One region of the Streptomyces sp. NPDC018019 genome, then DNA from elsewhere that is predicted to be linked to it. Evidence: riboswitches for the same ligand, from Rfam matches in the RefSeq annotation. Region 1 holds a riboswitch; each other region holds the start of a gene.
What was found. Region 1 has a riboswitch for cobalamin ahead of ACH4FX_RS06020 (CbtB domain-containing protein). Riboswitches for the same ligand answer to the same signal wherever they lie in the genome.
Positions count from the first base shown of each region.

Region 2: another riboswitch for cobalamin. It lies ahead of ACH4FX_RS16435 (cobalamin biosynthesis protein); the one in region 1 lies ahead of ACH4FX_RS06020 (CbtB domain-containing protein).
Region 3: another riboswitch for cobalamin. It lies ahead of ACH4FX_RS13880 (HoxN/HupN/NixA family nickel/cobalt transporter); the one in region 1 lies ahead of ACH4FX_RS06020 (CbtB domain-containing protein).

Region 1 is NZ_JBIRGD010000003.1:44,347-47,942, forward strand. Features, by position in the region: gene ACH4FX_RS06010 (CAP domain-containing protein) at 1-501, shown strand, start outside; gene ACH4FX_RS06015 (CbtA family protein) at 695-1,456, opposite strand; gene ACH4FX_RS06020 (CbtB domain-containing protein) at 1,470-1,694, opposite strand; cobalamin riboswitch at 1,727-1,870, opposite strand; gene ACH4FX_RS06025 (histidine phosphatase family protein) at 1,979-2,551, shown strand; gene tsaD (tRNA (adenosine(37)-N6)-threonylcarbamoyltransferase complex transferase subunit TsaD) at 2,786-3,596, shown strand, end outside.
Region 2 is NZ_JBIRGD010000008.1:250,637-254,232, reverse strand. Features, by position in the region: gene ACH4FX_RS16445 (anion permease) at 1-818, shown strand, start outside; gene ACH4FX_RS16440 (hypothetical protein) at 862-1,098, shown strand; cobalamin riboswitch at 1,295-1,442, shown strand; gene ACH4FX_RS16435 (cobalamin biosynthesis protein) at 1,573-2,571, shown strand; gene ACH4FX_RS16430 (cobyric acid synthase) at 2,603-3,596, shown strand, end outside.
Region 3 is NZ_JBIRGD010000007.1:10,718-14,313, forward strand. Features, by position in the region: gene ACH4FX_RS13870 (DoxX family protein) at 1-474, shown strand, start outside; gene ACH4FX_RS13875 (VOC family protein) at 544-1,044, shown strand; gene ACH4FX_RS13880 (HoxN/HupN/NixA family nickel/cobalt transporter) at 1,280-2,503, opposite strand; cobalamin riboswitch at 2,501-2,715, opposite strand; gene ACH4FX_RS13885 (ABC transporter substrate-binding protein) at 2,947-3,596, shown strand, end outside.

The DNA of each region.
Region 1 (3,596 bases):
GCATCGGGCGTGCACTCCGCACTGCCGGACGCCGCACAAGCAGCCCTGGCCTCGTACGCCACACACACCGCCCGGACCCCGCAGGCTGTCACCCGCGCGCCGGGCAACGCCGAGGCGACCCGGGCGGCCGTCGTCCGGCTGGTCAACCGCGAGCGGGCGAAGGCCGGCTGCCGGCCCGTGCGGGCGCACCGTACGGTCACCGAGGCCGCCCAGCGGCACAGCGGCCACATGGCGCGCGCCGACTCGCTCTCCCACCGGGAGCGCGGCGGCTCCGGTCCCGGCAACCGGCTCTCGGCGGTCGGGTACGACTGGCGCCGCGCGGGCGAGAACATCGCGCGCGGCCAGCTCGACGCCGCCGAGGTGGTGCGGGCGTGGGCGCGCAGCCCGGAGCACCGGGTGGTGCTGGCCGACTGTTCGTTCCGGCACGCGGGCGTGGGGATCGACACCGGCACCGGCGGGCGCGGGCCGTGGTGGACGCTGCTGCTCGCCGCCCCGGCCTGACGCACACGGCTCCGGGACCGCGGCGTACGGCGGCCCCGTGCGGGACGTACGACGCCATGCGGGACGTACGACGCCATGCGGGACGTACGACGGCTCCATGCGGGGCGTACGACGGCTCCCCCGCCACGTACACGGCTCCGGCCGCGGCGGATGGCCGCGGCCGGAGCCGTAGTGGTGTCCGTGGAGTGGTGCGTCAGTGGACCGACCGTACGGCGGGCCCGCCCGTCCCGTGCGGAACGCCGGCCCGCCGCGCCCGGACGGCGCGTTCGGCCAGTTCGCCGAAGACCAGCCCGAAGGCGGCCCACAGGGCGAGCTGGACGGCGAGGGCGGAGACGCGGAACTTCCACAGCAGCAAGGCGGGGAAGTCCTCCGGCAGTTCGCTGACGGCCGGCAGGAACGCGTAGGCGAGGCCGACGGCAACGGCGAAGGCCGCCAGCGCGGCGACCGTGGCGTACCAGGTGCCGAGGCGGGGGGCGAGCCGCTTGCCGAGGATGACCGCGGCGACGGTGAGCAGCACGCTGAGGACGATCATCAGGAAGTACAGCGCGGTCCGCCTGCCGATGGAGTCGGGGTCGCCGACGGACGGCGGGTTGGCCGGGTACTTGAGGAACGGCACGAGGTAGACCGCGGCGAAGGCGGCGCCGGAGAGCAGCAGGGCGGTGGCGCGGGGGCCGAAGCGGCCGGTCCGGCCCAGCGCGAAGCAGTAGGCCAGGGCGGCGATCCCGCCCAGTGCGACGCCGTACACCAGGACGCCGGTGGCCAGGCCCGCGGTGGACTGCACGCCGCGGCTGACGACCTCCGCCTCGTGTTCGTGGGCGTGCGCGTTTTCGAACGCGATGGCGGCGTCGATCTGGGGTTCGCCCAGCAGGTAGGCGACGAGCAGGGCGAGCAGGCCGGCGGCGAGGCCGGCCAGCATGCCGCGCACCAGGAGGGACCTGACGGTGGCGGAGTTCATCTGCGGCCCCCGGTCAGTGGCAGGGGAAGCCGAGCAGGTGGCGTCCGTCGTGGACCCACTCGTGCACGTCGGTGCCGGAGAGCAGCGAGGTGGCGCCCTGTTCGGCGCCGACGAAGTAGAGCAGGACGAGCATCAGCACGCCGCCGAAGACCGCCCACGGCAGGACCGTCCTGACCGGCAGGGTGGCGGGGGCGGGGGCGGCGGAGCCGGTGGTCGGCGGCGCGACGGACTGGGCCATGGGTACCTCCTGGGAAAACACGCGTCCCGGACAGTGGATCGGTACGACAGGACGGGTCTGGCTCGTCCGGCGGCCCCGTACGGGACCGGTCCGGGCTCACAGTGGCGCGACCGCGCCGGAATTCCACCGGCTTCCGTCATGTCATCGTCAATATCATCGGGAACGTACCGCGTGGCGGCGGCCGGGCCAAGGGGCCGCGGACCCCTGGTGGGCGCACGGCGACAGGCGGGCGCCCCACTGTTCCCTTGTGCGCCATCAGGTTCTCGCGAGCGGAAGAGGTGCGCATGACAACCCGGGTGACGTTGGTCTCACCGGCCTTCGACGACGCGCTGCGCGCGGTGCGCTTCCCGGCCGACGAGCCGCTGACGCCCGGCGGCCTGCGCCGGGCCCGCGCCGCCCGCCCCGCCGCTGCCGCGCTGCCCGCCGGCCGGGCCCTGGCCTCGCCGTCCGCGCGCTGCCGGGAGACGGCCGAGGCGCTGGGCCTGCGGGCCGTACCGGACCCGGGCGCGGCGGGGTGCGCGATGGGCCGCTGGCGCGGGCTGGCCCTGGCGGACGTGATGGCCGCCGAGCCCGCGGCGGTCGCCGCCTGGCTGGCCGACCCGGACAGCGCGCCGCACGGCGGCGAGACGCTGACCCGGCTGCTCGGCCGGGTGGCGGACTGGCTGGCGGGCCGAGCGGCGGAGGGCGGCCGGACGGTCGCCGTGGTGGAGCCGGACGTCGTCCGTGCGTCCGTGGTGTGCGCCCTGGGGGCACCGCCCTCGTCCTTCTGGCGGGTGGACGTACCGCCGCTGGCCGTGACGGTTCTGAGCGGGCGGGACGGGCGGTGGAACGTCCGGGTGGCGGGGGAGCTCGGGTAGCCGACGGCGCCCCGGGGCCGTGGCCGCGTTACGGGAACGGGCACAGGCGCGGGCCGCCATGGCCGCGGCGCGGACGCGGACCGCCGCAGCCACAGCCACCGGCGTCAACCGCCACGCCCGGAGTCACACCCGCCCGCCGCCGTATCCTGGTCGGAGACGGTTGTTGCACATAGCTCGCAATAACGAATCCGGCGGGTGCGAAGGAGCGGTGCGGTGGGCTCTCCAGGCTCTCCAGTGGTGCTGGGGATCGAGTCGTCCTGCGACGAGACCGGGGCGGGACTCGTCCGGAACGGGCAGCTGCTCGGGCACGCGGTCGCGTCCAGCATGGACGAGCACGCGCGCTACGGCGGCGTCGTACCGGAGATCGCGGCCCGCGCGCACGTGCACTCCCTCACGCCCGTCGTCCGCCGCGCGCTCGACGAGGCGGGTCTGACCATGGCCGACATCGGCGCGGTGGCCGTCACCACCGGCCCCGGCCTGTCGGGCGCCCTCCAGGTCGGCCTGGCCGGTGCGAAGGGCCTGGCGTACGGGCTGGACGTACCGCTGTACGGGGTGCACCACCTCGCCGGGCACGTCGCCGCCGACACCCTGGAGCACGGCCCGCTGCCCAACCCCTGCATGGTGCTGATCGTCTCCGGCGGGCACACCTCCCTCCTCCTCGTACGGGATCTGGCGCGCGATCCGATCGTGCACCTGGGCGACACCCTCGACGACGCCGCCGGGGAATGCTTCGACAAGGTCGCGCGGGTCTTCGGCCTGCCGTATCCGGGCGGACCGGCGATCGACCGGGCAGCGCGCGAGGGCGACCCGAAGGCCGTCGCGTTCCCGCGCCCGCTGACCGGGCCGCGTGACGACCCGTACGGCTTCTCCTTCTCCGGCCTGAAGACGGCCGCCGCGCGCTGGGCCGAACGGCACAGGGGCGGCGAACTGCCCGTCGCGGACGGCGCGGCCTCCCTCCAGGAGGCGGTCGCCGATGTACTGACCCGCAAGGCCGTCGCGGCCTGCACGGAGCACGGCGTGGGCACCCTGGTGGTGGTGGGCGGCG
Region 2 (3,596 bases), on a different contig from region 1:
GGCAGATCGCCTCCGCCGCGCTGGTCTCCCTCGCCCACGGCACCAACGACGCCCAGAAGACGATGGGCGTGATCACCCTCGCGCTGATCACCGGCGGTGTCGTCGCACCGCACGCCGACCCGCCGCTGTGGGTCATCGCCTCGGCCGGCCTGGCCATCGCGCTCGGCACGTACCTGGGCGGCTGGCGGATCATCCGCACGATGGGCAAGGGCATCACCGACATCCAGCCGCCGCAGGGCTTCGCCGCCCAGACCGGCGCCGCGGCCACCATCCTGGCCTCCTCCCACCTCGGCTTCGCGCTCTCCACCACCCAGGTCTGCTCCGGCTCGGTCATGGGCTCGGGGCTGGGCCGCAAGGGCGGTGTGGTGCGCTGGTCCACGGCGGGCCGGATGGTGATCGCCTGGGGCCTGACGCTGCCGGCCGCCGGCCTGGTCGCGGCGGGTGCCGCGCTGCTGGCGGACCAGGGCGACTGGGGCATCGCCACCGTCGCGGTCCTCGCGCTCGCGGTCTGCGGCGCGATCTGGCTGGCCTCCCGGCGCAAGCCGGTGGACCACACCAATGTCAACGAGGGTCCGGCCGTGGAGCCCGCGGGTGTGGTGACCGCCGCCCTGCAGACTGTCTCTCCGCCGCCCGCCGGCCCGGTCGGGACCGCGCCCGCTCCGGCCGTCGCCACCATCCCGGCGCCCACGGTGGCCGACGCGCCGCTCGCCGACCCGGTCGGCGTCGCCGCCCCGGTGATCGCCGCCCCGGTGGCCGCCCACCCGCACGAGACACACACGGCCAAGCTGCGCGCCAAGGCCGGCTCGGCCGCCGGCTGACCCGCCCGCACGCCCCCGGCTTCCACGAAGGAACGAGAACGCAATGAGCATCGACTGGGCAGCGCTCGGCCAGGTCTTCGGCGTCACGCTGGTCGTGACGGTCGGCATCGTGGGCCTGTTCACCCTCGGCATCGTCGGTACGTCCCGCAAGCCGCGCCAGGAGGGCGAGGCGGTGGCCGCCGACGGTCCCGCCGGGGCGGCGCGGGCCGGTGCGTACGTCTGCTTCGCGCTGTGCGCGGCGGCCGTGGCGTACGGGATCTATCTGATCGTCGCGGCCTGACCCGGCCGTAGCACGGTCCCCGGGGCGCCCGGTGGCCGCGGCACCTGCCGCGGCCACCGGGCGCCCTCGCCGTCTCCCGGACACCGCGTGCCTGTGTCCTTGCCCACAGGCCCTGCCACGGGTCCGCGCCGCAGGTCAAGCGCGAGTTGACGGGCTTCGCGGAGCGTGGTGGACTGCCGGAGCCAATCGGCGACAGATGAGGAAGTCCGGTGAGAATCCGGCGCGGTCCCGCCACTGTCACCGGGGAGCGCTCCTCCAGCAAGGGCCACGGTCCGCGTCCGGGACACGGGTTCCGTACGGACTGGAAGGCCGGGGGACGCGCCGATCCGGGAGCCAGGAGACTCTCGTCGCCGTATCCGTCGAACCAGGGCGCGGACCCTGAGTGAGGACCTACCGCCATGCCCGGCCGCAGTGCGAGACCTGCTGGACGTACCCCCGTACCGCCCCTCCGAGGCGCGACGGCGGTCTGATCCGATGCGTGCCGAACACGCCGGCTACGCGTGCGGCGCGGCCCTCGGCTTCCTCGGCGATCTGGTCGTGGGCGATCCCCGGCGCGGCCATCCGGTGGCCGCCTTCGGGCGGGCCGCGGCAGCCGTGGAGCGCCGCCTGTGGCGCGACGACCGCGGGCGCGGGGCCCTGCACACCGCGCTGTGCGCCGGCGGGACCGCCGTCGGCGCCGCGCTGCTCACCCGTGCCGTACGCCGCTCCCCCGCCACCTCCGTCGCGCTGACCGCCGCCGCCACCTGGGCCGTTCTCGGCGGCACCTCGCTGGGCCGCGAGGCGCGGGCCGTCGGCGGGGCGCTCGCCGCGGGCGATCTCGACGTGGCGCGCGAGCGGCTGCCGCACCTGTGCGGGCGCGATCCCCAGGCCCTGGACGGTCAGCAGATGGCGCGCGCGGTGGTCGAGTCCGTCGCCGAGAACACCTCGGACGCGGTGGTCGGCGCCCTGGTGTGGGGCGGCGTCGCCGGTGTGCCGGGGCTGCTGGCGTTCCGTGCCGTCAACACGCTGGACGCGATGGTGGGCCACAAGTCGCCGCGCTACCGCCGCTTCGGGTGGGCCTCGGCCCGCCTCGACGACGTCGCCGGCTTCCCCGGCTCCCGGCTGACCGCCGCGCTGGCGGTCCTGTCCGGCCCGGACCGGCGGGGCGCGTGGCGCGCCTGGCAGCAGGACGGCGCGTCCCACCCGAGCCCCAACGCGGGCCCGGTGGAGGCCGCGTTCGCGGGGGCGCTGGGCGTACGGCTGGGCGGCACCCTGGCGTACGGCGGCCGGGTCGAGCACCGGCCGGTGCTCAACGGCGGCGCCGGGCGCCCCGTGGCGGTGGCGGACATCGAGCGGGCCGTGACGCTGTCGCGCCGGGTGAGCGTGGCGGCGCTGGCGGCCACGGTCGCGGGCCGGCTGGCGGCCGGGGCGCTGCGGCGGTCCCGTACACCAGGAACGGTACGACGGTCCCGTACGGCCGGGAGGGCCCAGTGAGCAGCAGCGTGCGGACGGCGAGGAGTGCCAGGTGAACGGTTCGGGTGGGGCGCCGCTCGGCGGTGGGCTGCTGGTGGCGGGCACCACGTCCGACGCGGGCAAGAGCGTGGTGACGGCGGGCATCTGCCGCTGGCTGGCCCGCAAGGGCGTCAAGGTGGCGCCCTTCAAGGCGCAGAACATGTCGCTGAATTCGTTCGTGACGCGCGAGGGCGCGGAGATCGGGCGGGCGCAGGCGATGCAGGCGGCGGCGGCGCGCGTCGAGCCGAGCGCGCTGATGAATCCGGTGCTGCTGAAGCCGGGCAGTGACCGCAGCAGCCAGGTCGTGCTGATGGGCAAGCCGGTGGGCGAGCTGAGCGCGCGCGGCTACCACGCGGGACGCCAGGAGCAGTTGCTCGGCACGGTCACGGACTGCCTCCAGGAGCTGCGCCGTACGCATGACGCGGTGATCTGCGAGGGCGCCGGCAGCCCCGCGGAGATCAATCTGCGGCGTACCGACATCGTGAACATGGGCATCGCGCGGGCCGCCCGGATACCGGTCGTGGTGGTCGGCGACATCGACCGGGGCGGTGTGTTCGCCTCGTTCTTCGGCACAACGGCGCTGCTGTCCCGGGAGGACCAGGCGCTGGTCGCGGGCTATCTCGTCAACAAGTTCCGCGGCGATGTGACGCTGCTGGAGCCGGGCCTGGAGATGCTGAAGGAGCTGAGCGGGCGGCCCACCCTCGGGGTGCTGCCGTTCGCGCACGGCCTGGGCATCGACGAGGAGGACGGTCTCCGTGTCTCGCTGCGCGGCGCGGTCCGCGAAAGCGTCGTCGCGCCGCCGCACGGCGCCGACGTGCTGCGCGTCGCGGTGGCCGCCGTACCGCTGATGTCGAACTTCACGGACGTGGACGCGCTGGCCGCCGAACCGGGCGTCGTGGTGCGCTTCGTCGACCGCGCCGAGGAGCTGGCCGACGCCGACCTGGTGGTGCTGCCCGGCACCCGCGGCACCGTCCGCGCGCTCCAGTGGCTGCGCGAGCGCGGCATCG
Region 3 (3,596 bases), on a different contig from region 1:
GACGTCGGTCTGCTGCTGTTGCGGATCGCGGTCGGTCTGATCATGGCCGCGCACGGTGCGCAGAAGCTGTTCGGCTGGTTCGGCGGGGGCGGACTGGATGCGACCGGGCAGTTCTTCGCGGCCAGCGGTTACCCGTCCGGCAAGGCGATGGCCGTGGTCGCCGGCCTCAGCGAGACGCTGGGCGGTCTCGGGCTGGTGCTCGGTCTGCTGACGCCGCTGGCGGGCGCGGCGGTCGTCGGGACGATGGTGAACGCGCTGGCGGTCAAGTGGGGCGGCGGGTTCTTCGCACCCGACGGTGTCGAGTACGAGCTGCTGCTCACGGCGGGCGCCGCGGCTCTCGCGCTGACCGGTCCCGGCCGGTACGCGGTCGACCGGCTGCTCCCGGTTCTGCGCGCGCACCGGCTGGTGTACGGCGTGGCCGCCTTGGTGCTTGCCGTGGTCGTGGCGGTCGTGTTCCTGCTGCTGCGTAACTGAGCGGAGTGGAGCGGGGCCGGATATGCCGGGAAGCGATGATGTGGAGAAGTGGGAAGGCGAGGGGTTGACGTGGCGGTGCGGCGGCTGAATCACGCGGTGCTCTATGTACGGGACGTGGAGCGCGCGGTGGCCTTCTATACCGGGGCGCTCGGGTTCCGGGTGGACACCGGGATTCCGGGACGGGCCGCGTTCCTCAGGGCCGAGGGGACGGCCAACGACCACGACCTCGGGCTGTTCGCGGTCGGCGCCGAGGCGCCCGGCCCCGAGCACGGCCGGGTGGGTCTCTACCACCTGGCCTGGGAGGTCGGCACGCTCGGGGAGCTGGCGGACGTGGCGGCGGGGCTGGCGGAGCGGGGCGCGCTGGTCGGCGCCACCGACCACCTGGTGTCCAAGTCGGTGTACGCCAAGGATCCGGACGGCAACGAGTTCGAGGTCATGTGGCGTGTGCCGCGCGAGAACTGGCCGGGGCCGGACGAACCGGACCGGCTGCGTCCGCTCGACCTCGAAGCGGAGTTGGCCCGTTGGGGCCGGGATTTGAAGACGGGCGCGGCGGCCGGATCGGCGACCTGATTGAGGGGAGTTCGGGGGGAGGGGGGAGGTAGGGGCTGGGTGGCCGGGTGGTCGACAGCCCGGGTGCCCGGCGGTCCAGGAGGCCGGGAGTCTGAGGGCCCGGGGCTCGTGAGGGCAGGGGCTCGGGAGGTCGGTGGTCGGCCTCCCGGTCAGGCGCCGACTGTCCGGCCTCCCCCCGTCATGCCGTTTCCCGGCCTCCAGCCCCTGTCAGGCCGTTCCCCGGCCCCCGCTTCCGTCAGCCCGTCTCCCCGGCCTCCGCCCCCGTCGTCCGTGCCGACCAGCGTTTCTCCACGCCGGCCAGTCGCCAGTACGCCAGGGCCGCCGCCCAGACGACCACGAACAGGCCGACGATGATGAAGCCGACGTTGTCCAGGTCGATGGACGAGATCCAGTCGGTGACGCCGTCCTTCAGGTCCAGTTTGTCGTGGAGGACGGTGACCAGTTCGATGGTCCCGATGAAGAACGCCACGGCGATCGACAGGCCGGTGATCGTGAGGTTGTAGTAGACCTTGCGCACCGGGTTGGAGAAGGCCCACTGGTACGCGAAGTTCATGAACGTACCGTCCAGCGTGTCGAACAGGCTCATGCCCGCCGCGAACAGCAGCGGCAGCACCAGGATCGCGTACCAGGGCAGACCGGCCGCCGCGCCGCTGCCCGCCATCACCATCAGCGTCACCTCGGTCGCGGTGTCGAAGCCGAGGCCGAAGAGCAGGCCGAGCGGATACATCTGGCCGGGCCGGGTGATGGAGCGGGTGAAGCGGCCCAGTACACGGTTCATGAAGCCGCGCGAGTCGAGCTGCCGTTCCAGCTCCGTCTCGTCGTACCGTCCCTGCCGCATCGCGCGGAACACCCGCCAGATACCGGCCAGCGCGACGAGGTTGAGCGCGGCGATCAGGTACAGGAAGCCGCCGGAGACCGTGGTGCCGACGGTGCCGAGCACCTGGTGGGTGCGCGAACCGTCGTCCAGCAGGGTGCCCGCGAGCTGCGCGCCGCCGGCGACCAGGGCGGCCATGGCGACGACCACGCTGGAGTGCCCGAGCGCGAACCAGAAGCCGACGGAGACCGGCCGCTTGCCGTCGGCCATCAGTTTGCGGGTGGTGTTGTCGATCGCGGCGATGTGGTCGGCGTCGAAGGCGTGCCGCATGCCGAGGGTGTAGGCGGTGAGGCCGAGGCCGACACCGAAGACCTGCGAGCCCACCGCGTAGTGGTGCGGTACGACCAGGAGGAAGAGCACGCCGAAGGCGACGACGTGCAGCCCGGCGATGACCGCCATCAGTCCCGCGGTCCGCACCGTGTCCTGCCGCCGCCAGTGGAACGAAGGCAGCGGTGCGGCGGTGACGGATGGGGTGGATGGGACGGGCGGGGTGGAAACGGGCGTAGTAGGGGTGGGGGCAGGGGAAGACGGGGGATCGGCGGACAGGGGCATCCGGTGGTCACGCTCCAGCACCTCGTGGATCAGTTCGTGAGATGCCGTGGCCGGTCTCCTGGCTGACGGGTGTGCGCGCCCGCCCCGGCCTTCCCGGCCGCGGGCTGCGGCCAGTGGCTCCGTACGGGCGGACGGCGCGTACGGAAAGGGGCGGGAACTTCCCGATCACAGTGGCGAGGGCCGCTCCGGCCTGGACCCGAAGGTCGTCACCGGTCTTCCCGAACACCACGGCCCGGACACTCTAACCCCCGCCGGCGAACCGGCCACCGGCCCGATGCGCCGCCGCACCGTATGCCGATACGGCGGGAACCCAGGGCGCCGGCCGCTCGACTACCTGGTCCGGGGGCCGCACGAGCGGGCCGCCGGGCAGTTCGAGAGGCAGGGAGAGCGGACGTATGCGTCCTCGCGTGAAGCGGCTGGAACGGGCGAAGCGGGTCGAGCGGGTGGAACGGGTGCCGAGGGGCCGGTCGGTGGGGGTGACTTCGGCGGTGACGGTGCTGGCGGTGGCCGCGCTGGCCACCGGGTGCGGCGGTGCCGACGGAGGGGCGGCCGGGAAAGCGGGCGACCGGGACGGTGCGGCGGGCGGATTCCCGGTCACCGTCACCGATTGCGACGGGCGGCGGACGACGTTCTCCGCGGCGCCGCGGAAAATCGTCACGAGCAATGCGTCGAGCCTGGAAATGCTGCTCCGGCTGGGCGTCGGCGACCGGGTCGTCGGTACCGGCTTCCCGCCCGGTAAAGGGACGTTGCCGCCCGGGCTCGACGCGCAGGCGCAGCGGGTGCCGGTCCTCGGCAAAACGGTGATCCCGAAGGAGAAACTGCTCGGTTCCGGGGCCGATCTCTACATCGACACCTTCGCGTCCATGGGCAACATGGGCGGGGCGGCGACCGGGCCGACCGATGCGGAATTCGCCGCGGCGGGCATCGAGCACGTCTATCTGGCTTCGACGGCGTGCGCGCCGCGCAAGAAGGTGCCGCAGCGGGACCTGTCCGCGGTGGAGGGTGACATCCGGCGCCTCGGGCAGGTCACGGGCACGACGCCGCGTGCGGTGCAACTGGTCGCGGAGATGGAGAAGAAGGTCTCCGTGGTGCGCAAGGCCGTTGCGGACGTGCCTACGGAGAAGCG